DNA from 4 places in the Mesorhizobium sp. 131-2-1 genome. Region 3 is predicted to be linked to each of the others. Evidence: predicted binding sites of a transcription regulator. Region 3 holds the regulator's gene; each other region holds the start of a gene.

Region 1 (5,531 bases), 3.4 Mb from region 3:
CACGGCGCCGGTGGCGACATCACGGTTGATGCGCCGCGCCAGGCCCGACAGAACCTTGCCGGCACCCACCTCATAAAGCGTCGCGACGCCGTTGGCGGCGAACCATTCGACCGTCTCGCGCCAGCGCACGCGGCCCGTCACCTGCTCGACCAGCCGCCGGGCGATCTCATCCGGGTCGCTGGTCGGCGTCACGGTGACGTTGGAGACGACGGGAACAGCCGGGGAATTCTTTGCCACGCCGGCCAGCGCCTCGCGCATGATTTCGGCCGCAGGCTGCATCAGCGCCGAGTGGAAAGGCGCCGAGACCTGCAGCATCAGCGCCCGCTTGGCGCCCTTTTCGGTGCACAGTTTCGCCGCCAGCTCGACCGCTGGTTTGGCGCCGGAGATCACCAGCTGGCCGCCACCATTGTCGTTGGCGATCTGGCAGACGGAGCCTTTCGCCGCCTCGGTGCAGGCGGCTTCGACATCGGCCTGCTCCAGCCCGATGATCGCCGCCATGGCGCCCTCGCCCGCCGGCACCGCCGCCTGCATGGCGTTGCCGCGCGCACGCAGCAGCCGCGCTGCGTCCGCCACTGAAACGAAGCCGGCGGCGGCAAGCGCCGAATATTCGCCCAGCGAATGCCCGGCGACGTAGGCCACCTTGTCTCTCAGCGAGAAGCCTCGCGCTTCCAGCGCCCGGATCGCGGCCAGCGACACCGCCATCAGCGCCGGCTGGGCGTTGGCGGTCAGCGTCAGCGTCTCTTCCGGCCCCTCCCAGATCAGCTTCGACAGTTTTTCGCCGAGCGCGGCGTCGACTTCCTCGAACACCTTGCGCGCCTCGGGAAAGGCGTCTGCCAGGTCTTTGCCCATGCCGACAGCCTGGCTGCCCTGTCCCGGAAAGGTGAATGCGACGGCCATGTCGAGGCTCTCCAATGGCTGATTTTTCCTGCCTGTGGCGCAAGGCGGACGGGCAAGTCAAGCCCGCGCTGCCCCATCCGGAAGCGAAATCCCGCCCGAGTGCCTGTTCCAAAAGGCTTTTTGGCGATCACTGATGATGAAAACCGCTCACGAATCGTTTGCTGGCTCTTCTTATTTTCGCCACAGGCCGCTAGCTTTTAGATGACAGTTCCATGACAGAACGGTGACGCGGGTGGAAAAACGCGTTGCGCGGGCCGGGGGAAGTGAAGTGGCAAGGATCAGGAAGGGCGCGGTCAAACCCGCGCCACAGTTCTTGGAAGACGATCCGTCCACCGGCTACCTGCCGGGGCGCAGATGGCCGATCGTCCGCTACGGTCTCGCCACCCTTCTCGCCTCTGCCATACTGGTTTTCGCCATCGAATGGATCGTGCGCGGCGATTTTTCCGGCACGGTCGCCTTCTTCCTGCAGCCCTTCAAGCCGGGCTGGACCACCATCATCGTCTTCGCGCTGGTGCTGATCGGTCTCGACGCCGTCATCGGCCGCAGCCACCAGGGCCTGATGATCGTGGCGCCGCTGACGCTGGCGCTGGCCTTTGTCGGCCACCAGAAATCGCACTATCTCGGTGATCCGCTCTACCCGACCGATTTCCTCTATTCCCGCCAGATCATGGCGCTGATGCCGCTTCTGGTGCGCGAACGGCCGTGGACCGCCGCCATGCTGGCAGTGGGGATCGTCGCCGGCCTAGCGCTGCTCGTCTATGGCTGGCGCCTGTGGCGCCGCAAGGTGCCGATCCTCAGCCGCAAGGGACGGCTGGCGCGGCTGACGCTGGCGGTGCCGCTGCTCGCCTTCTTCGTCTCGATCATGGATTACGCCACCTTCTCGTGGACCCGCGATCGGCTGCAGATCATCCCGATCATGTGGGACCAGAAGGAAAACTACGCCTCCAACGGTTTTGCGCTGGCCTTCGCGCTCAACGTGCCGATGGCGCATGTCTCGGCGCCTTCGGGCTATTCCGACAAGGCGATCGCGGCGATCGAGAGGCCCGAGGTGGCGGCCTCGGTGCCCGACGAGAAGCCAGACATCATCATCGTCATGAGCGAATCCTTCTGGGATCCGACCAAGCTGCCCGGCGTCACCATCACGCCGGACCCGATCCCAAATGTGCGGGCGCTGCGTTCCGGCTACATGTTCTCGCCGGAATTCGGCGGAATGACCGCCAACATCGAGTTCGAGGCGCTGACCGGCTTTTCCAACGCCTTCCTGCCGGCGGGCTCCATCCCCTACCAGCAATATGTGCGCACGCCGACGCCGTCGCTGGCGACCTTCCTGAAGAGCGAGGGCTACCGGGCGCGCGCCATCCATCCCGGCACCAACTGGTTCTGGAACCGCGGCGCGGTCTATGCCGATTTCGGCTTCACCGACTTCCGCTCGGAGGAGACGCTGCCGCCGATGGAAAAGCGCGGGCCACTCGCCTCCGACGCGGCGATGACCGACGAGATCATCCGCGAGGCCGACGACAGCGAGGATCCGGTCTTCCTGTTCGCCGTCAGCCTGCAGAACCATGGGCCCTACGAGCCGTACCGCTATTACAATCCGACCCACAAGGTCGCAGCGCCAATCAGCTCCTGGGCGCGGGAATCGCTACTCTCCTACGCCGAAGGATCGTCCGACGCCGACCGCGGGCTGCAGCGGCTGGTCGAATGGGCAAAGAAGCGCGAGCGGCCGACGGTGATCGCCTTCTTCGGCGACCACTTGCCGCCGCTCGGCCCGGTTTATGTCGAGACCGGCTTCCTCAAGGACAATGTGGCGCCGCGCAAGGAACCCTCGCCGGAGGCTGCGCTCGAGCACCACCAGACGCCGCTGATCATCTGGTCGAACCGCACCGGTCCGGCCGAGGACATGGGCGCGGTGAGCCCTGCCTTCTTGCCCTACCACATCCTGACGACAGCCGGCATCACGCATCCTTATTACACCGGCTTCCTCGGTGCCTTGCGTGAGCGCTACCGCGTCGTCGACCGCAACCTTCTGCTCTCGCCGGCCGGCGAGGCCACGCCCGACTGGGCGCGGCAGAAGAAGATCGACCCGGCGATCAACGATTTCCGCCTGATCCAGTACGACATGATGTTCGGCAAGCGAAACGCCGCTCCGGACTTCTTCCCCGAAACGGTCGACAAGGTCGTCGCCCATACGAGCTGAGCCGGCGGGGCGGAACCGCCGTTCAGTTGGTCAGCTGCAACTTTGAGAATTTGTTGGCGATGGTCTGGAAGACGTTCGGCAACTTGCTCGGATCATTGACGGCGTAATAGTCGCTCGGATCGGAGGCGCAGGCGCTGTAAAGCGCGCGGTTGGCCGCCGTGTCGGCCTGCAGCACCATGGTGTAGACCTGCACGCCCTGGCTCTTGAGCTGCGTGCAGACGTCCTTGGTCCAGCCATCGACATTGCGCGCAGCCGCCGTCTGGTTGTCGGAGCCGAAGCGGGCGCCGGCAAGATGGCCGTAGGACGTATAGTCCGACTTGGTCGGCTGGCCGCTGGCGCCGTAGACGACGTTTTCGCCGTCGGTCAAGAGCATTACGACCTTGCTGACCCCCGAGGTCTTCCAGGGCGTCGCGTCGGTATAGGGCGCCTGCGGCGACAGCACCCGCATGCCCCAGGCCAGCCCTTCCGAGACATTGGTGCCTGAGCCGTTCCATTCGCTCATCTGGGCGGCGGCGGTGCGCAGGCCGTCGAAATCGTCGGTCAGCGGGACGATCGGCGTCGGGCAGGCACGGTTCGGACCGATAGTGATGGTGCTGCCGGCCTCGATGACGATCTTGTTGGTCGAGGCGACATACCGCGCGATCTTGTTGACGTTGGCGTCTGGCACGCCGGTAAGATCGACACCGAGGAGGTTGACGCCCGGCAGCGCCAGCTTGGTCTTGTCGATCGTGTCGTCCAGATAGGAATTGTTGTAGCCGGTCGACGAATTGCCGTAGGAAGCGGACGGCTTGCGGGCGACGTCGGGATCGTCCGGCGCGAAATAGGGGACGAACAGCGTGTCGGGGTTGGACGGATCGGGCGGCGTGTCGGAGATGTTGTAGGCACCCGGCCGCGCCTCGACGCAGCCTTTCCAGCCGGTCCCCTTCCAGCCGGTGTGCTTCAAAGCCGGAACATCCTGCTGAAGCTGCTTGAACAGCGACATGTGATCGGGACGTTTGCCTTTTACTGCCGGGAAATTGATGCCGTTGGTGGACGACTTGCCGTTCATGTCGATCCAGGACGGGTCGAATTCGGGGCCGTCGACGTTGACGGCGGTAACGAACGGCACCAGCGAGGCGCGCACCTCGCGGGTCGGCGACTTGGCCGCCTCGAGATAGTCGAGCAGCGATTTGGTCGCCTGCCTCAGCGCGCTGATGCGCGCGCCGGCCATGGAGCCGGTGTTGTCGAGCACCAGCACGACTTCGAGCTGGTTGTTCGATTCCATCGCCGAGGCGTCGACAGTGATGTGCCTGTCGCCGCCGAACAGGAAAGCGAAGTTCAAATTGACGTCGGCCGAAGCGACAGCCTTGGTCTTGATGTAGTTGACGCCCTTGTCGACGCTGAGCGTGGCCTCGGCGTTCGACAGTTCGCCGTGGGTCGCGACGTTGGCCTGGAAATAGCGGTTGAAGGCATCGGTGCGCGAGATGTCGATGTCGCCGAGATGCGAGGAGGCAAGATTGGCCGCGTCGAGCGCGTTCTGCAGATTGCTCTTGGCCTTCATCAGTGTCGAGACATCGGTGGCGAAGGCCACGGCCGTGAGGATCGCCGGCACGCCGAGCGCCAGCATCAGCGCGAAGTTGCCGCGCTTCGAGCGCCAGAAATTCTTGAGAAGCATCCTACCCCCGGGTCGCCCAACCAGACCGCCCCCGCGCGGTCACCCGGTTTCGTGCACTTCTCGCCGTGAAATTAGTGTTACAACCCAAAACAACCGCTCTTGGTGGTTAAAGCGGGATTACCGGAAAATCGATAAAATCGTTCGTCCCAGAACATCGGCGTTTTTCCCGACTGTGACAGCAAGGACCGACGCCCCTCCCTTGCCTTCCTCGGGAATTGCTGTATAGACGCCGGCAATCTGCCGGTCCTTGCTGGGGGCTGAACGGAGGGCCGCGGGTTTTCTCGAAAACCCGCGTGTGAAGCCAGAAGCGCTTCCGCCTCCCGTGTCTCCGCTCTCGACCGTCTCGTCATGCTCCTTTCTTCCCCGCTTTCGCGGGTCAGAGAAGTTGCAGAGGCTTTAGCCGCGAGGAACCGGGAGAGAAACGAAGAAAGGCACCGATCACTATGGCTCTATACGAACATGTGTTCCTTGCCCGGCAGGACCTCTCGCAGCAGCAGGTCGATGCGCTTGTCGAACAGTACAAGGGCGTCATCACCGCGAATGGCGGGTCCGTCGGCCGGGTCGAGAACTGGGGACTGAAGTCCCTCACCTACCGGGTCAACAAGAACCGGAAGGCATACTACACCCTTATGGACCTCACCTGCCCGCCGGCCGCGCTCAACGAGATGGAGCGCCAGATGGGCCTGTCCGAGGACGTGCTGCGCTTCCTGACCGTCAAGGTCGAGGCGCATGAGGAAGGTCCCTCCGCGATGATGCAGAAGCGCGAAGAGCGCTCCGAGCGCG
Region 2 (5,531 bases), 3.0 Mb from region 3:
GGCTGAGACACGCTCAAGTCCGGAAACGAGAAAAGAGCGGCGCGGAAATTTTCCGCGCCGCTTTTTCGTTGTCTCTGCATGCGTCCCGATTTCAGCGTGAGCTTTCGGAGCGTAGACTGAGCAGGATGCCGGGGTGAGTCTAACAGGGTGCCGGCAAAGGAGGTGACGATGCCCCGCAACGCGCTGCTTTTGTTGTCCCGCCTGCTGCTTGCCGCCCTCTTCGTCCCTTCCGGCTTCCAGGCGCTGGCCAATATTTCCGGCACGACCAGCTATTTCGCCGGCCTCGGCCTGCCATTGCCGGCGCTCGCTGCCTGGGGCACCGGCCTGTTCGAGCTGATCGCCGGATTGCTTATCCTCGTCGGCTTCCAGACGCGGATCGTTGCCTTGCTGCTCGCCGCTTTCTGCGTGGCAGCGGGCTTCATCGGCCATCACGGCCAGGGTGGCGACGACGCCATGCTCGCCTTCCTGCACCAGCAGATGCTGATGAAGGACATCGCGATTGCCGGCGGCTTCCTGGCGCTGGCGATGGCCGGCGCCGGCGCCTGGTCCATCGACGGGCGCAGCTTCGGCGTCGGCGCCGACATCACCTGACGCTCTATTTTACCGAAACGCTCGGCCCACCCTCGACCGCCAGAACCAGCCGGCGGTTGGTGATACGCGCCAGTTGCGCCAGCCGCCCGGCCGGACGCTCGCCATAGAGGTCGGAAAGCGAGGCCGGCAGCACCAGCGCCAGCATGCCGTTGCCGCGGTTTTCCCATTTCAGCCTGGGCATCACGCCCGGCATCGCTGCCGTCATCAGGTAGACGACGCGCATCATGGCCGCCAGCACGCGGGCGCGCTCGAGGATGCGCGGCGGCGCCAGCGCCTTGATCTCGGGCGCAATGGATTCGTTGAAGACGCCGTCATGGCGATAGGCGCCGGCCAGCGCCAGATAGGCGCGGCCGGGATGGTCGACGCCGATGAAGGAGGCATGCGCGATGATGTTGAGCGACTGCCTGCCGCGATACTCGGGATGCGCGCGCCAGCCGATGTCGGCGAGCAGGCAGGCGGCCTGGCGATAGCGCGCCTCGTCCTCGGTCTCGTCGATGCCGAAGGCGGCAAAGGCCTTGCCGGTCCATTCGACCAGCTCATGCGCATGGTGGACCGAGCGCGAGCGCAACAGCGCAAGCTCCTCGGCGGCCGAGATCAGCGGATCGGCCTTCTGCTCGGCCTCGTCAAGCAGCGAATAGAGAAAACCCTCGCGCACGCCGAGCGCCGAGACGACGATCTTCGACGGCTGCATCGCCGTCATGATCTCCTGCAGCACGACCGCACCATAGGGCAGCAGCGAGCGGCGGTTCTTGGAAACCCCTTCGATGCCCTTGACCTTCTCGATCTCGGCCTTCGTCACCTGCTTCAGGAAGTTCTGCGCGCTGTCGGCCGAGATCTCGTAGTGGTGCATGACGCCGAGCGGGTAGTTTGTCATCTCCATGTGCAGCCGGGCGAGGTTTCGCCAGGTGCCGCCGACGGCGTAGAAGGCCCGGCCCTGCCCACCCTTCAAGAGCTTTGCCCGCGCCAGATGCTCGCGCGCAATCTTCTGCGCCTGGGCAAGCGAATTCTTCGCCATGTCCTGCAGGCGCAGGCCGCCGAGCGGCAGCGTGATGCCGTCGCCGATCGCCTCGCCGTTGATGTCGATCAGCTCGAGGCTGCCGCCGCCAAGGTCGCCGGCGATGCCGTTGGCCGGGTGGAAGCCGGAGATGACGCCGAGCGCCGAATAGTGCGCTTCCTGGCGCCCGGAGAGCACCCGGATCTCGGTCTTCAGCACATCCTCGGCGCGGTGGATGAAATCCGGACCGTTCACCGCCTCGCGGGCGGCGGCGGTCGCCAGCACATACATGTGCTCGGCGCCGGCCTGATCTGAGAGCGCGCGGAAGCGGCGGAACTCCTCCATCGAGCGGGTCACCGCCTCGGGATCGAGCTTGCCGGTCGAAACGATGCCGCGGCCGAGGCCGGCCAGCATCTTTTCGTTGAACAGCAAGGTCGGCGAGCGCGCCAGCCCTTCATAGACGACAAGACGGATCGAGTTCGAGCCGATGTCGATGATCGACAGCGGCCGCCGGTCCTGGAGCCGGCCCTGGGAAGCAGAAATCACGCGGCGCCGTTCTTCTTGCGGCGCTTGAACTGGGCGATGCGCTTGGGCGCATGCGACTTCAGCGCGTCACCCCGTCCGGACAGGCTCGGATTGGTCATGAAATATTCCTGCGCGTTGAACGGTTCCTCGCCCTCCTCAAGCACGACGCGCCGGGAGGTGCCGTCAGCCAATACGTCGAAACTTTGCTGGTTGTCCATGATGTTGCCCAGCATGATCTGGCCAAGCACCTGTTCATGCACAGTTGGATTGGTGATCGGCACCATGGTCTCGACGCGGCGGTCGAGATTGCGCGGCATCAGGTCGGCCGAGGAGATGTAGACGATCGCCTCGTCCGACGGCAGGCCGTGGCCGTCGCCGAAGCAGTAGATGCGGCTGTGCTCGAGGAAGCGGCCGACGATCGATTTCACTCTTATGTTCTCCGACAGGCCCGGCACCTGCGGCCTCAGGCAACAGATGCCGCGCACGACGAGGTCGATCTCGACGCCGGCACGGCTGGCGTCATACAGCGCGTCGATGATGATCGGGTCGACCAGCGCGTTCATCTTCATCCAGATGCGGGCCGGCCGGCCCTCCCGCGCATGGGCTATCTCGTCCGAAATATGCTTCAGGATACGGTTGCGCAGCGTGAACGGCGAGACGGCGAGCCGCATCTCCTCGGTGGGTTCGGCATAGCCGGTGATGAAGTTGAACAGCTGCGCGACATCGCGGGCGATGGTTGGGTCGGTGGTGAAGAAGGACAGGTCGGTGTAGATGCGCGCGGTGACCGGATGGTAGTTGCCGGTGCCGAGATGCACGTAGTTGCGCAGCTTGCCGTCCTCGCGCCGCACCACCAGCGACATCTTGGCGTGGGTCTTCAATTCGAGGAAGCCGAACACGACCTGGACGCCGGCGCGTTCGAGGTCGCGGGCCCAGCGGATGTTGGCTTCCTCGTCGAAACGCGCCTTAAGCTCAACCAGAGCGGTCACCGATTTGCCGGCTTCGGCGGCGTCGACCAGCGCGCGCACGATCGGACTGTCGTTGGAGGTGCGGTAGAGCGTCTGCTTGATCGCCACTACCTCCGGGTCGGCCATCGCCTGGCGCAGGAACTGCACCACCACGTCGAAGGATTCGTAGGGGTGGTGGACGACGATATCCTTCTCGCGGATGGCGGCGAAACAGTCGCCGCCATGCTCACGAATGCGCTCTGGAAAGCGCGGATTGTAGGGCGTGAACTTCAAATCGTCGCGGGCGACGGCGACGATCTCGGAAATCTGGCTGAGCGCCAGCGGTCCGGTGAGCACGCTGATGCGGCTCCACGAGACGCCGAGCTCGCCGGCGACGAAGTCGCGCAGCTGGGCCGGCATCGACATGTCGAACTCGATGCGGATGACCGAACCGCGGCGGCGGCGCTTCAGCGCCGTCTCGAACAGGCGCACCAGATCTTCCGATTCTTCCTCGACCTCGATGTCGCTGTCGCGGATGAGGCGGAAGGTGCCGGAGCCCTTGACCTCATAGCCGGGGAACAGCTTGCCGATATAGAGGCCGACCGCTTCCTCCAACGGAATGAAGCGGACATGGTGCTTGCGATCGGGCAGACGGATGAAGCGCTTCAGGGCCACTGGCAGGCGCAGCAGCGCGCTCATCTCCTCGCCGTTCTTGCGGTGGCGCAGTTGCAGCGCCATCGAGAAGCCGAGGTTGGGGATGAACGGGAACGGATGCGCCGGGTCGATCGACAGCGGGGTCAGCACCGGAAACACCTGCTCCTGGAAATGCTCTTCCAGCCAGGCTTTCTCGTCCTTGGTCAGCGCGTCGCGGGTGATGCTCTCGATGCCTTCCTTGTTGAGCAGCTCCATCAGCGCCGACAGGCTCTTCTGCTGGTCCTCCTGCAGGCGCTCGACCTCGCGCAGCAGCTGTTCGAGCTGCTGTTCGGGCGTGCGGCCGTCCGGGCTCTTCAGCGCGATGCCCTCGCGCACCTGGCCGGCAAGGCCGGCGACGCGGACCATGAAGAACTCGTCGAGATTGCCAGCCGAGATCGACAGAAACCGGACCCTCTCAAGCAGCGGATGGTGAGGGTTCAGCGATTCCTCCAGCACGCGCCGGTTGAACTGCAGCCAGGAGAATTCGCGGTTGACGAAGCGGTCGGGATTGCCGCTCTCGGCGCTTGCCGCCTCGATGGTGATGAACTCGCTCTGCACCGGCTTCAGTTCGTTCATTGTTCCCTGCCCGCAACCATTCTCTTTTGAGGCGCCGCTATCCCCGATGGGCCGGCGGCGCTCCAACTTGCAATTGTGACGCACGATCCTTCGTGAAGCCGTCCCGATTCCGGGGTCATGCGCTTAACCGGCTCAACTTATCCTCTGACAGGCTTTTGCGACAGTTTCATTTCATCGATCTTGCAAAGAGGCCGGTTATGATCCAGATGCAGACTGGCCGAAACAAGCCGAGACCAATTGGAGACGACGATGGCAGGCGGTTCCATTCCCCATTTCCAGAACGATGCGGGCCATCCGGCGATCGACATCGGCGTCAAGGAATTCATGTGCACGGGCGCCAACCCGCCTTTCGACCATCCGCATGTGTTCCTCGACATGGGCGACGACAATGAGAAGGTCTGCCCCTACTGCTCGACGCTCTACCGCTATTCGGCGAAGCTGAAGGCGACCGAAACGGCCCCCGCAGGCTGCCTCTATATCGACCAGGCCGCCTGATCCCCTTCCGACGATGAGCGAGACGCGGTCCCGGCAGGTCGTCATCGCCGGGGCCGGCATAGCGGGGCTGACGGCGGCGCTTGCCTTCGCCGAGCGCGGCCATCCCGTAACGGTGTTCGAACAGGCCAGGCAACTCGAGGCCGCCGGTGCCGGCATCCAGCTTTCCCCCAATGCGACGCGAATCCTCGGGCAACTCGGCGTGCTGGAGCGGCTCCTGCCGCATGCGGTGCGGCCTGAGGCGGTGGTGCTCAAGGATGCCGCCGCGCTGAGGGAACTGGCGCGTGTGCCGCTCGGACGAGCCGCCGAGAGCCGCTGGGGAGCACCCTATCTCGCCGCCCATCGCGCCGACGTGCAGGCGGCGCTGACGGCTCAGGTGGCGGAACGCCCGGATGTCGAACTCGTCACCGGCGCGCGGGTGACCGGTGTCGCCACCGGACCGCAGGACATTGCCGTGACGGCTGAAGCCGACGGCCGCACGATCGAGGCCAGAGGCCAATTGCTGGTCGGCGCCGACGGCGTCTGGTCGTCGGTTCGCGAAAAGCTCGCCGGTAAGGAGCCGAGCTTCGGCAAAAGCCGTTTCTCGGGCGAGCTCGCCTGGCGCGCCACCGTCGCGGCGGAGAGTGCCGCCGGAGAGGCTTTTGCCGCGATCGGTGCCGCGGATTGCGTCACCACCTTCCTCCATCCCGGTTTCCACCTGGTGGCCTATCCGGTAA
Region 3 (5,531 bases):
CCGTGTCGCCGGAGGTGATCCTGATGGACGAGCCCTGCTCGGCGCTCGACCCGATCGCCACCGCCCGCGTCGAGGAACTGATCGACGAGCTGCGCCAGAACTACACGATCGTCATCGTCACCCACTCGATGCAGCAGGCGGCGCGCGTGTCGCAGCGCACGGCGATGTTCCATCTCGGCTACCTGGTCGAGGAGGGCGCCACCGACAAGATGTTCACCAACCCTGACGACAAGCGCACCCAGGACTACATCACCGGCCGGTTCGGCTGATTTCCAAGCACGAGGACAGGATCATGGGTGAACATCATACGGTTGCGTCTTTCGACGAGGATCTCGGGGCGATCAGCAAGCTGATCGCCGACATGGGCGATCTCGCCCGCTCGATGGTCGCCGGCTCGACGCGCGCGCTGCTCAATTCCGACAACGCGCTGGCGCAGCGCGTGGTGTCCGACGACGCCATCATGGATGCGCGCCAGCGCGAGCTCGACGACCGCGCCATCACGCTGATCGCCAAGCGCCAGCCGATGGCCAACGATCTGCGCGCCGTGGTCGGTTCGATCCGCATGGCGGGCGACCTCGAGCGCATCGGCGATCTCGCCAAGAACATCGCCAAGCGCGTCGGCACCGTCGGCCTCAGCGTCACGCCGCGCGATCTCTCGCATTCCATCGACGGCATGGCGCAGCTGGTGCTGGTCCAGGTGCAAGGGGTCATCGAGGAATACGCCGCCGCGGATGCGGCTGCGCTCGCCAAGCTCCGCAACGACGACGAACGCATCGACGTCAAATACACCTCGGTGTTCCGCGAGCTGCTGACCTACATGATGGAAGATCCGCGCAACATCACCGCTTGCACGCATCTGTTGTTCTGCGCCAAGAATCTGGAGCGCATCGGCGACCATGTCACCAACATCGCCGAGAACGCCTACTACGTGCTGACCGGCCAGCAACTGCCCGCCAATCGTCCGAAGCTGGACGAGACGGCGATGTCGGCGCCGGCGGCCTGAGAAGAAGGGTGACCTGCAGATGATCGCGCCACGCATCATGGTGGTGGAGGACGAGGAGCCGCTGGGGGTGCTGCTCCGCTACAATCTGGAATCGGAAGGCTACCAGGTCGAGGTGGTGACGCGCGGCGACGAGGCCGAGATCCGGCTGCAGGAGAACGTGCCCGACCTTCTGGTGCTCGACTGGATGGTGCCGGCGGTTTCCGGCATCGAGCTCTGCCGCCGCCTCAGGATGCGGCCGGAGACCGAGCGACTGCCGATCATCATGCTGACGGCGCGCGGCGAGGAAAGCGACCGGGTGCGCGGCCTCTCGACCGGGGCCGACGACTATCTGGTCAAGCCGTTTTCGACGCCGGAGTTCATGGCGCGGGTGAAGGCGCTGCTGCGTCGCGCCAAGCCGGAAGTCCTGTCCAGCATGCTCAAGGTCGGCGACATCGTGCTCGATCGCGAGTCGCACCGCGTCTACCGCAAGAAGAGCGAGATCAGGCTCGGGCCGACCGAATTCCGACTGCTCGAATTCATGATGCGCCATCCCGGCCGGGTGTTCTCGCGCAGCCAGCTACTCGACAATGTCTGGGGCGAGACGATCTACATCGACGAGCGCACCGTGGACGTGCATGTCGGGCGGCTGCGCAAGGCGGTCAACAATGGCCGCATGCCCGACGTTATCCGCACCATACGCGGTGCGGGCTACGCGATCAGGGAAGATTGACGCTCAGGCCACGTTCTTCCCGGTGGCGCTGCCCTTCGCTTGGACGCCCGGCGCGAAAATCTCCTGGTCGACGAAGCCGAGCGCCCGCATGGCGCAGCCTTCGCGGATCAGCGGCAGTTCGTTCGGCTCGGTGTCGAAGGAGATCGATTTCGAATGCTGGCCGCCGGCGGTCTGAGCGATCGCCTCGCGCAGCGCCGGCTCGATCAGGTCGAAAGCGGCGGCGCTGACACCGACCATGGCGACGGGCGCGGGATCGATCAGCGCGAACAGGCTGCCGAGGCCGAAGCCGAGCGCCTCGCCGGCCTTGCGATAGGCCTCGCGCTCCGGGCCGTCGCTGGCGCGAGCCCTGGCGGCGAGCGAGCGCATGTCGGCGTCGCTGACATCGACCGGCGCGGCATCCTCGCCCATCTCCTTGGCATTGCGCCAGATGGCGTAGTTGCCGGCATAGGCCTCGACGCAGCCGCGCCGCCCGCAGCGACACAGCGCGCCGCCCGGCCGGTGGATCATGTGGCCGAATTCACCGCCCGAGGAATGGGTGCCAGTGAACAGTTCTCCCTTCAGCACCAGCCCCATGCCGATGCCATGCGAGAGCAGGATGGCGATGAAGTCGTCGCGGTAGCGCTCGGGATCGCGCCACTGCAGCGCCACCGCCATCATGTTGCAGTCGTTCTCCATGGTGGCCGGAACGCCGAACTCGGCTTCCAGTATGTCGGCGAAGGCAATGTCGGTCTGCGGCGTGATCGGCGACCACAGCATGGCGCGGGCATGGGTGTCGGTGATGCCCTGTATGCCCATGGCAATGCGGGCGACGCCGCGGACATCGAGGTCGGGATCCTCGAAACGGCGCCGGACGATGGCGACGCATTCTCCGATCAGCTCGTCGCGCGGCATGGTCAGCGTGTCGAGGCGGCGCTGCTCCTCGGCAATGACCTGGCCGGCATAATCGATGACGGCGACGGAGAGGAAGTTCAGCGACAGGACCACCGTCATCACCGCCGTGGCTTCCGGATTGAGGGCAAGCCCGACCTGCGGCCGGCCTCGCTTCAGCGCACCCGCCTCGCTGGCCTTGCTCTCGGTCAGGATGCCTTCCTGGATCAGGTCGGACGAGATCGCCGAGATGGTCGAATGGCTGAGGCCGGTGGTGGCGGCGATCTCGGTCCGCGACGGCTGGCCGGCACGGCGCACGGCCGAAATCACCATCGCCCGGTTGCGTCGGCGCAGATCGTCGTGGCGGATTCCAACCGACATGCCCTATTTTCCTCCCGGTCGTCGCGGCCGTTTTTGATCTGAAGGGCCGTCGGCGACACCGTATAAATACTGGCAGAAGCCGGCCAGCCTGTCATTTATTTATTCCGGGGCTCGAAAAAAATTCGCCAGCACCTCCGAATCCATCAGAATCGATGTTGACAGCGCTCCGGCGTTGGATCACTATTTTTTCGGGGCTCGAAAAAAAGCCTCTATGCCGGCCTCAGGGCCAGTCTGGGTCGCGCCACAGTTGGCGCAGGGAGGATATTATGAAGAAATTTGCAGCCGCCATCCTGGCGGGTGTCGCCATGTCGCTGACGCTCGCGTCGGTCGCTCAGGCGAAGGACAAGGTCATCGGCGTGTCGTGGTCGAACTTCCAGGAAGAGCGCTGGAAGACCGATGAAGCGGCGATGAAGAAGGCCATCGAAGCGGCCGGCGACAAGTATATTTCCGCCGACGCGCAGTCCAATCCCGGCAAGCAGCTGACCGACGTCGAAAGCCTGATCTCGCAGGGCGCCAATGCGCTGATCGTGCTGGCGCAGGACGCTTCGGCCATCGGGCCGGCGGTGCAGAAGGCGCTGGACGAGGGTATTCCGGTCGTCGGTTATGACCGGCTGATCGAGAACAAGGACGTCTTCTACCTGACCTTCGACAACAAGGAAGTCGGCCGCATGCAGGCCCGCGAAGTGTTCAAGGTCAAGCCGGAAGGCAACTATGTCTTCATCAAGGGCTCGGGCGCCGATCCGAACGCCGATTTCCTGTTCGCCGGCTCCATGGAAGTCCTGAAGGAAGCCATCGACAGCGGCAAGGTCAAGAATGTCGGCGAGGCCTATACGGATGGCTGGCTGCCCGCCAACGCCCAGAAGAACATGGAGCAGTTCCTGACCGCCAACGACAACAAGGTCGATGCGGTGGTGGCGGCCAATGACGGCACCGCCGGCGGCGTCGTCGCCGCGCTGACGGCTCAAGGGTTGGCCGGAACTGTCCCAGTATCGGGCCAGGACGGCGACCATGCCGCGCTCAACCGTATAGCGCTCGGCACGCAGACGGTGTCGGTGTGGAAGGACGCTCGCGAGCTTGGCAAGAACGCCGCCGAGATCGCCTCGGCACTGGCCGACGGCAAGAAGATGACCGACATCGCCGGCGTCAAGGACTTCACCACGCCGGGCGGCAACACCGTCAAGTCGCTGTTCCTGACGCCAGTGGCGATCACCAAGGACAACCTCAACGTCGTCATCGACGCGGGCTGGATCAAGAAGGACGAAGTCTGCGCCGGCGTCGCCGCGGGTGCCGTCGCCGCCTGCAACTAAGCCGGGCCTTGCCGGTTTGATAACTCGGCGCCGCGGCCCAAAAGCCGCGGCGTCTGTCAAAGGGCTTCCCGCTTCAAATGAGCCGGGAAAGCCAATAGCATCATGTTCCGGCAACCGCGCCAGACGGCAGACCGGTGGGAGGAGATCATGACCGATACGACCTCAAGCACGGTCGCCGCCGCGGACCGGGCACGGGCAGCCGAACTCAGCGCCGTCGGCCGCTTCCTCAAGGCAACCGAACTCGACACGCGCATGCTCGGCATGGTCGGCGCGCTGCTGGTCATCTGGATCGGCATCCACCTGTTGTCGGGCGGACTTTTCCTGACCCCGCGCAACCTTTGGAACCTGTCGGTGCAGACCTCTTCGGTGGCGATCATGGCGACCGGCATGGTGCTGGTCATCGTCATGCGCAACATCGACCTTTCCGTCGGCTCCGTCGAAGGCGTGGTCGGCATGATCATGGGCGTGGCGCAGGCCGAATTCCTCATTCGCGTCATCGGCTTCCAGCTCGGCAATCCCTGGCTCTGGATCATCGCGCTCGCCGCCGGCGTGGTGCTTGGCCTGGCGATCGGCGCGTTCCAGGGCTTCATCATCGCCTATATGGAGGTGCCTGCCTTCATCGTCACGCTGGGTGGCCTACTGGTCTGGCGCGGCATGGCATGGATGATCACCAGCGGCCGCACGGTCGCGCCGCTCGACGCCACCTTCCAGCTGATGGGCGGCGGGCCACGCGGCTCGATCGGCGCCACCGCCAGTTGGGCCGTCGGGATCGTAGCCTGCGCGGGGGTCGCCTTCGCGCTGCTCAACGGCCGTTCGCAGCGCAAGCGGTTCAATTTTCCGCTGCGCCCGGTCTGGGCCGAAATCTTCCTTGGCGTCGTCGCCTGCGCCGCCATCATCGGCGCGGTCTGGGTCGCCAATTCCTATCCGTGGCCGGTCGGCATCGTGCGCCAGTACGCCGAGCAGAACGGCATCACCATCCCCGAGGGCGGTCTGTTCATCGCCCATGGCATCGCCATCCCGGTTCTGATGGCGGTCGCTGTCGGCATCGTCATGACCTTCATCACCAGACGCACCCGCTTCGGCCGCTATGTCTTCGCCATCGGCGGCAACCCGGAGGCGGCCTCGCTCGCCGGCATCAACACGCGCTGGGTGACCATGAAAGTGTTCATGATCATGGGCGTGCTGGCCTCGATCAGCGCGGCGATCTCGTCGGCGCGCCTCAACGCCGCGACCAACGCGCTGGGTACGCTGGACGAACTGCTGG
Region 4 (5,531 bases), 310 kb from region 3:
TCGCGGCGGTGGTCGGCTGGGTCGATCTCGACGCCAACGATGTCGAAGCGACGTTGCGACGGCTGGCGGCGCGGCCAAAATTCCGCGGCATCAGGCCGATGCTGCAGGACATCGACGACACATTCGACATCCTGAAGCCAAAGCAGCTCGCGGCGCTGAAGCTTCTGCCGAAACTCGGCCTGCGTTTCGACGCGCTGGCGCAGCCGCGCCACCTGCCGGTGGTGGCGGCATTGGCCGACCACATGCCGGACTTGCCCATCGTTGTCGACCACGCGGCAAAACCCTTCATCGCCAAGGGCATCCTCGAACCTTGGGCGAGCGACATGGCGGCCCTGGCGAAGCGGCCGTCGGTCGTCTGCAAATTCTCCGGGCTCGTCACCGAGGCCGGCCCGAACTGGTCGATCGCCGGCTTGAAGCCCTACGCCGACCACCTTCTCGCCTGCTTCGGGCCGGACCGGCTGATGTTCGGCAGCGACTGGCCGGTGTGCGAGCTGGCGGCCACCTACGAGAATTGGCTGGCCGCGGCGAAGGAGATTCTGGCAGGCCTTTCGCCGGCGGAACAGGACGCTGTCTTCGGCGGCACCGCCGCGCGGTTTTACGGCATCAGTTAGTCGTTGGCCGACAATTTGAGCTCGACCCGCTCCGCCGGAAACCGCGACTCCGAAAACTGGATCGGCTGACCGTCGAGCGTGACGTTGACCGCCACCGTGACCAGCACGATGGCGCCGGGCTGCAGGTCGAGATCGACAAGATCGGCGGCATCGGCATGGCGCGCCGACAGCACCGTCGACTGCCTGAGATAATCGTTGATGCCGAAGCGCTTGAGCGAGGCAGTGATCGATCCGGTCTCCGCCATGGCGGCGTCGATGCCGGCGAAGCGTTTGGCGTCGAACCAGGCGGTGGCGCGTGACACCGGATGGCCATCGGCTTCGCCGCGCGTCTCCAGGCGGAGCACGCCCGATCCCCTGGCAAGCTTCAAGGCGTCGGCGATGCGCCGGCTGGCGGGCTCGACGGATGAGGCGAGCAAGGCAATATGCCGTTCGCTCGTCTGCCCTTGCAGGCCGGTCGAGAAGCGCGTGCGGGCGCCGATCGGGTAGGAGAGCCGCTTGCGCGACAAGACGAAGGTGCCGCGGCCCTGCTCGGCCCTGAGCACGCCTTCCTGCACCAGCGCCGCAATGGCGCTGCGCACCGTATGCCGGTTGACGCCGTAGCGTTCGGCGAGCGCCATTTCCGGCGGCAGCGCCGCGTTCTCTGCGAAGTCGCCGGCGGCGATCCCTTGCAAAATCTGATCGGCGATCTGCCGCCACAACGAAACGCCGCTGCGCCGCTCGATGCTGGCCACCTGCTGCCCACTCATTTCCGCCCCCGGCTCTCCCACCCGCCCCAGACTTTTCGCAGGTGTCATCCACCCGTCATGGACTCGCGCTAGCTAATGCGTATAATTTGTATAGTTGTCTATATCAATAGACAAATTTACCCAATCGAGGGAGTGCTGCCATGCGAGGACAGGAAGCGCGCGAGCAGGCCGGGCGCAAGGCGGCGATGGCGACGCTGGTGCAGTCCAGCGGCGACGATCTCGCCCGGCTCTGGAGCGAGGCCGGCCTGCCATTGGAAGCCGAGCTGCTGCGCGGCCCCGAAACCGGCCTGGTGACGGTGCGCGGCCGCATCGGCGGCGGCGGCGCGCCCTTCAATGTCGGCGAGGCGACGGTGACCCGCGCCACGGTGCGGCTGCCCTCCGGCCAGGTCGGCCATTGCTATGCGCTCGGCCGCGACAGGCAGAAGGCGAAGCTGGCCGCGATCGCCGACGCGCTCTGGCAGGACCCGGCCCATCGCGAGGCGGTCGAGACCAGAGTGATCGCGCCGCTGCGGGAGGCGCTCGCCGGGGCACGCGAGAAACGCCGCGCCGAGACGGCGGCGACGAAAGTGGATTTCTTCACCATGGTGCGCGGAGAGGACTGATGGAGACGCAATCGATCGAAGGCGGCTTCGCCGATCCGGTGTTCAATGCCCAGACGGTGTTTCGCGCCATCATGGACGCGATGGCGCGGCCTGGCAGCGTGCAGCCCTTGCCAGCCCTTGCCCGTCCGCCGGCGCCGCTGTCGGCGACGTCAGGCGCGGTGGCGCTGGCGCTCTGCGACAACGACACCCCGCTCTGGCTCGATCCGGCCTTGCAGGCCGAGCCATCGGTCAAGTCCTGGCTCGGCTTCCATACTGGCGCGCCGCTAGCCAACACGCCGGCCGACGCGCATTTCGCGATTGTAGCCAGGCCGGCGGAGATGATGGCGCTGGACGGCTTTTCGCAAGGCACGCAGGAGTATCCCGATCGCTCGACGACGTTGATCCTCGCGGTCGGCGATCTGGTCTCGGGCGTGCCTCTGCTGCTCGAAGGGCCCGGCATCGAGAAGATGGCGATGGTCGCGCCGGCTGCGATGCCGCGCCACTTCATCGAGCAATGGAAGCAGAACAACCAGCGTTTTCCGCGCGGCGTCGACATCATCCTGGCCGCGCCAGATAGCCTCGCCTGCCTGCCGCGCACCACCCGCATCAAGACGATGGAGGCCTGACATGTATGTCGCGGTGAAGGGCGGCGAGGCCGCGATTGCCAACGCGCACCGCCTGCTTGCCGATCGCCGGCGCGGCGACCGCTCTGTGCCGGCATTGCGCCTCGACCAGATCGTCGAGCAGCTGGCGCTCGGCGTCGACCGGGTGATGAGCGAGGGATCGCTCCACGACCGCGAGCTGGCGGCGCTCGCCATCGTCCAGGCGCGCGGCGACATGATCGAGGCGATCTTCCTCATCCGCGCCTATCGCACCACGCTGCCCCGCTTCGGCTACACGAGGGCCATCGACACCGCCACGATGCTGGTCGAGCGGCGGGTGTCGGCGACCTATAAGGACCTGCCCGGCGGCCAGTTGCTCGGCCCGACCTTCGACTACACGCATCGGCTGCTCGACCCCGAACTTGCCGCCGGCGGCGACGTCGCCGACCCCGCCCAGCGCAGCACCGAAGCCGAACCCATGCCGCGCGTCTCGGCGATCCTCGCCCGCGAAGGCCTGATCGAGGCTGACGGCGACATGCCCGGCGACCACGTCCCCGGCGACATCACTCGCGAGCCGCTGCAGTTCCCGATGGCGCGCGACATCCGCTTGCAGGCGCTGTCGCGCGGCGACGAAGGTTTTCTGCTGGCGCTCGGCTATTCCACCCAGCGCGGCTACGCCCGCAACCATCCCTTTGTCGGCGAGGTCCGCATCGGTGAGGTCGAGCTGGAGCTCGACGTGCCGGAATTGCCCTTCGCGGTGCCGCTTGGCTCTATCCGTGTCACCGAATGCCAGATGGTCAACCAGTTCAAGGGTTCGGCCAAGGCGCCGCCGCAATTCACCCGTGGCTACGGCCTCGTCTTCGGCCAGAGCGAACGCAAGGCGATGGCGATGGCGCTCTGCGACCGTGCCTTGCGGGCAAGCGAGTTCGGCGAGGACGTCGTCGCCGCCGCGCAGGACGAGGAGTTCGTTATCTCGCATTCCGACAATGTCCAGGCCACCGGCTTCGTCGAGCATCTGAAGCTGCCGCACTATGTCGACTTCCAGGCCGAGCTCGACCTGGTGCGCCGCATGCGCGCAGAGCACGACGCCCGCGAAAATCACCGCACGGGCGAGGAGAAGCGGGAGGCCGCCGAATGATCGAGGGCCTGTCCCACATGACCTTCGTCGTGCGCGATCTCGACCGCATGAGCGAGATCCTGACCGGCATCTTCGACGCGCGCGAGGTCTATGACAGCGGTGCCCGGCAATTCTCACTGTCGCGCGAAAAATTCTTCCTGATCGGCGACATCTGGATCGCCATCATGGAGGGCGAACCGCTGCCCGAGCGCAGCTACAACCACATCGCTTTCAAGATCGACGAGGCCGATTTCGACCGCTACGCCGACCGCGTCAGGAAGTTCGGCCTCGAAATGCGCCCGCCGCGCCCGCGCGTCAAGGGCGAAGGCCGCTCGATTTATTTCTACGACGACGACAACCGCATGTTCGAGTTGCACACCGGCACGCTCGCTGAGCGGCTGGCGCGCTACGCCAAGGAACTGGAGGCCGCGCAGTGAGCTCAGCTATCTCCGCCACCGTGACCCGCGTGCCCACTGCTATCGTGGGAATGTCCACTTTGGCCCTCGGAGCCACCGCCGCCGTACCAACTTTCGGAATTGTGGGAACCGTCCCTTGGCGCCGGAAAAATCGTGCTCCGAAGGAAGAATACGATGGCGCCGGCGAACGCCAGCAACACGATCCCGAGGTGCAACCATCCGGCAGAATTCATTTCGATCTGGTCCGGTTTCCACGCCTTGCAAGTCAATTCGGTAGCACGAAGCGGATGTGATCGCCATGACCGACATCGCCACCTACAATTTCGCCTATCTCGACGAACAGACCAAGCGGATGATCCGCCGCGCGATCCTCAAGGGCATCGCCATTCCCGGCTATCAGGTGCCCTTCGCCTCACGCGAGATGCCGATGCCCTATGGCTGGGGCACCGGCGGCGTCCAGGTTACGGCTTCGATCATCGGCCCGGATGATGTGCTGAAAGTGATCGACCAGGGCGCCGACGACACCACCAATGCCGTCTCGATCCGTGCCTTCTTCAAAAAGGTCGCCAACGTCGCCGTCACCACTGAGACGGCCAAAGCCTCGATCATCCAGACCCGCCACCGCATCCCCGAGCATCCACTGACCGCGGGCCAGGTGCTGGTCTACCAGGTGCCGATCCCCGAGCCGCTGCGCTTCCTCGAGCCGCGCGAGACCGAAACGCGGAAAATGCATGCGCTGGAGGAATACGGCCTCATGCATGTCAAGCTCTACGAAGACATCGCCAGGCATGGCCGCATCGCCACCACCTACGCCTATCCAGTCAAGGTCGAGGGGCGCTATGTGATGGATCCGTCGCCGACGCCGAAATTCGACAATCCGAAAATGCATCGTTCGCCGGCTCTGCAATTGTTCGGCGCCGGCCGCGAGAAGCGCATCTACGCCGTGCCGCCCTTCACCGATGTCGTCAGCCTCGATTTCGAGGACCATCCCTTCGAGGTGCAGACCTTCGACCAGCCCTGCGCGCTATGCGCCGCCGAGAACGTCTATCTCGACGAGGTCATCCTCGACGACCATGGCGGCCACATGTTCGTCTGCTCCGACACCGACCACTGCGAGAAGCGGCGCGCCGAAGGCCATCGCGGCCACCTTGCCCCGGAAACCATGGAGCCGGCCGAATGACCGACGAACCGCTGCTGCGCGTCTCGGCGCTGTCCAAATTCTACGGCTCGCGCGTCGGCTGCGAGAATGTCAGCTTCGACCTCTGGCCGGGCGAGGTGCTGGCGGTTGTCGGCGAATCCGGCTCCGGCAAGACGACGCTGCTCAACTGCCTGTCGACCCGGCTGCTGCCCTCTTCAGGTACCGCCAGCTACCGCATGCGCGACGGCCAGTTCCGCGAGCTCTACCGCATGAGCGAGGCTGAGCGCCGCTTCCTGATGCGCACCGACTGGGGCTTTGTG

What was found. Region 3 encodes PhoB, which activates phosphate uptake and scavenging genes when phosphate is short. Its sites were predicted from a motif close to TGTCATNNANCTGTCAT; they were not measured.
Region 1: JG743_RS23630 (LTA synthase family protein) is a predicted target of PhoB. The motif match lies at 1,099-1,115, and genes of this name have one in related genera.
Region 2: JG743_RS20990 (RNA degradosome polyphosphate kinase) is a predicted target of PhoB. The motif match lies at 4,481-4,497, and genes of this name have one in related genera.
Region 4: phnF (phosphonate metabolism transcriptional regulator PhnF) is a predicted target of PhoB. The motif match lies at 1,400-1,416, and genes of this name have one in related genera.

What each region holds. Positions count from the first base shown of each region.
Region 1 is NZ_AP023247.1:4,817,867-4,823,397, forward strand. Features, by position in the region: gene fabD (ACP S-malonyltransferase) at 1-897, opposite strand, end outside; gene JG743_RS23630 (LTA synthase family protein) at 1,166-3,094, shown strand; gene JG743_RS23635 (pilus assembly protein) at 3,117-4,748, opposite strand; gene rpsF (30S ribosomal protein S6) at 5,192-5,531, shown strand, end outside.
Region 2 is NZ_AP023247.1:4,340,488-4,346,018, forward strand. Features, by position in the region: gene JG743_RS20975 (DoxX family protein) at 1-6, shown strand, start outside; gene JG743_RS20980 (DoxX family protein) at 169-591, shown strand; gene ppx (exopolyphosphatase) at 596-2,131, opposite strand; gene JG743_RS20990 (RNA degradosome polyphosphate kinase) at 2,128-4,323, opposite strand; gene JG743_RS20995 (zinc-finger domain-containing protein) at 4,573-4,818, shown strand; gene JG743_RS21000 (FAD-dependent monooxygenase) at 4,832-5,531, shown strand, end outside.
Region 3 is NZ_AP023247.1:1,384,376-1,389,906, forward strand. Features, by position in the region: gene pstB (phosphate ABC transporter ATP-binding protein PstB) at 1-269, shown strand, start outside; gene phoU (phosphate signaling complex protein PhoU) at 293-1,003, shown strand; gene phoB (phosphate regulon transcriptional regulator PhoB) at 1,023-1,712, shown strand; gene JG743_RS06795 (ROK family protein) at 1,716-2,960, opposite strand; gene xylF (D-xylose ABC transporter substrate-binding protein) at 3,227-4,267, shown strand; gene JG743_RS06805 (sugar ABC transporter permease) at 4,415-5,531, shown strand, end outside.
Region 4 is NZ_AP023247.1:1,691,672-1,697,202, reverse strand. Features, by position in the region: gene JG743_RS08340 (amidohydrolase family protein) at 1-611, shown strand, start outside; gene phnF (phosphonate metabolism transcriptional regulator PhnF) at 608-1,357, opposite strand; gene phnG (phosphonate C-P lyase system protein PhnG) at 1,498-1,959, shown strand; gene phnH (phosphonate C-P lyase system protein PhnH) at 1,959-2,564, shown strand; gene JG743_RS08320 (carbon-phosphorus lyase complex subunit PhnI) at 2,566-3,678, shown strand; gene fosX (FosX/FosE/FosI family fosfomycin resistance hydrolase) at 3,675-4,094, shown strand; gene JG743_RS08310 (alpha-D-ribose 1-methylphosphonate 5-phosphate C-P-lyase PhnJ) at 4,372-5,253, shown strand; gene phnK (phosphonate C-P lyase system protein PhnK) at 5,250-5,531, shown strand, end outside.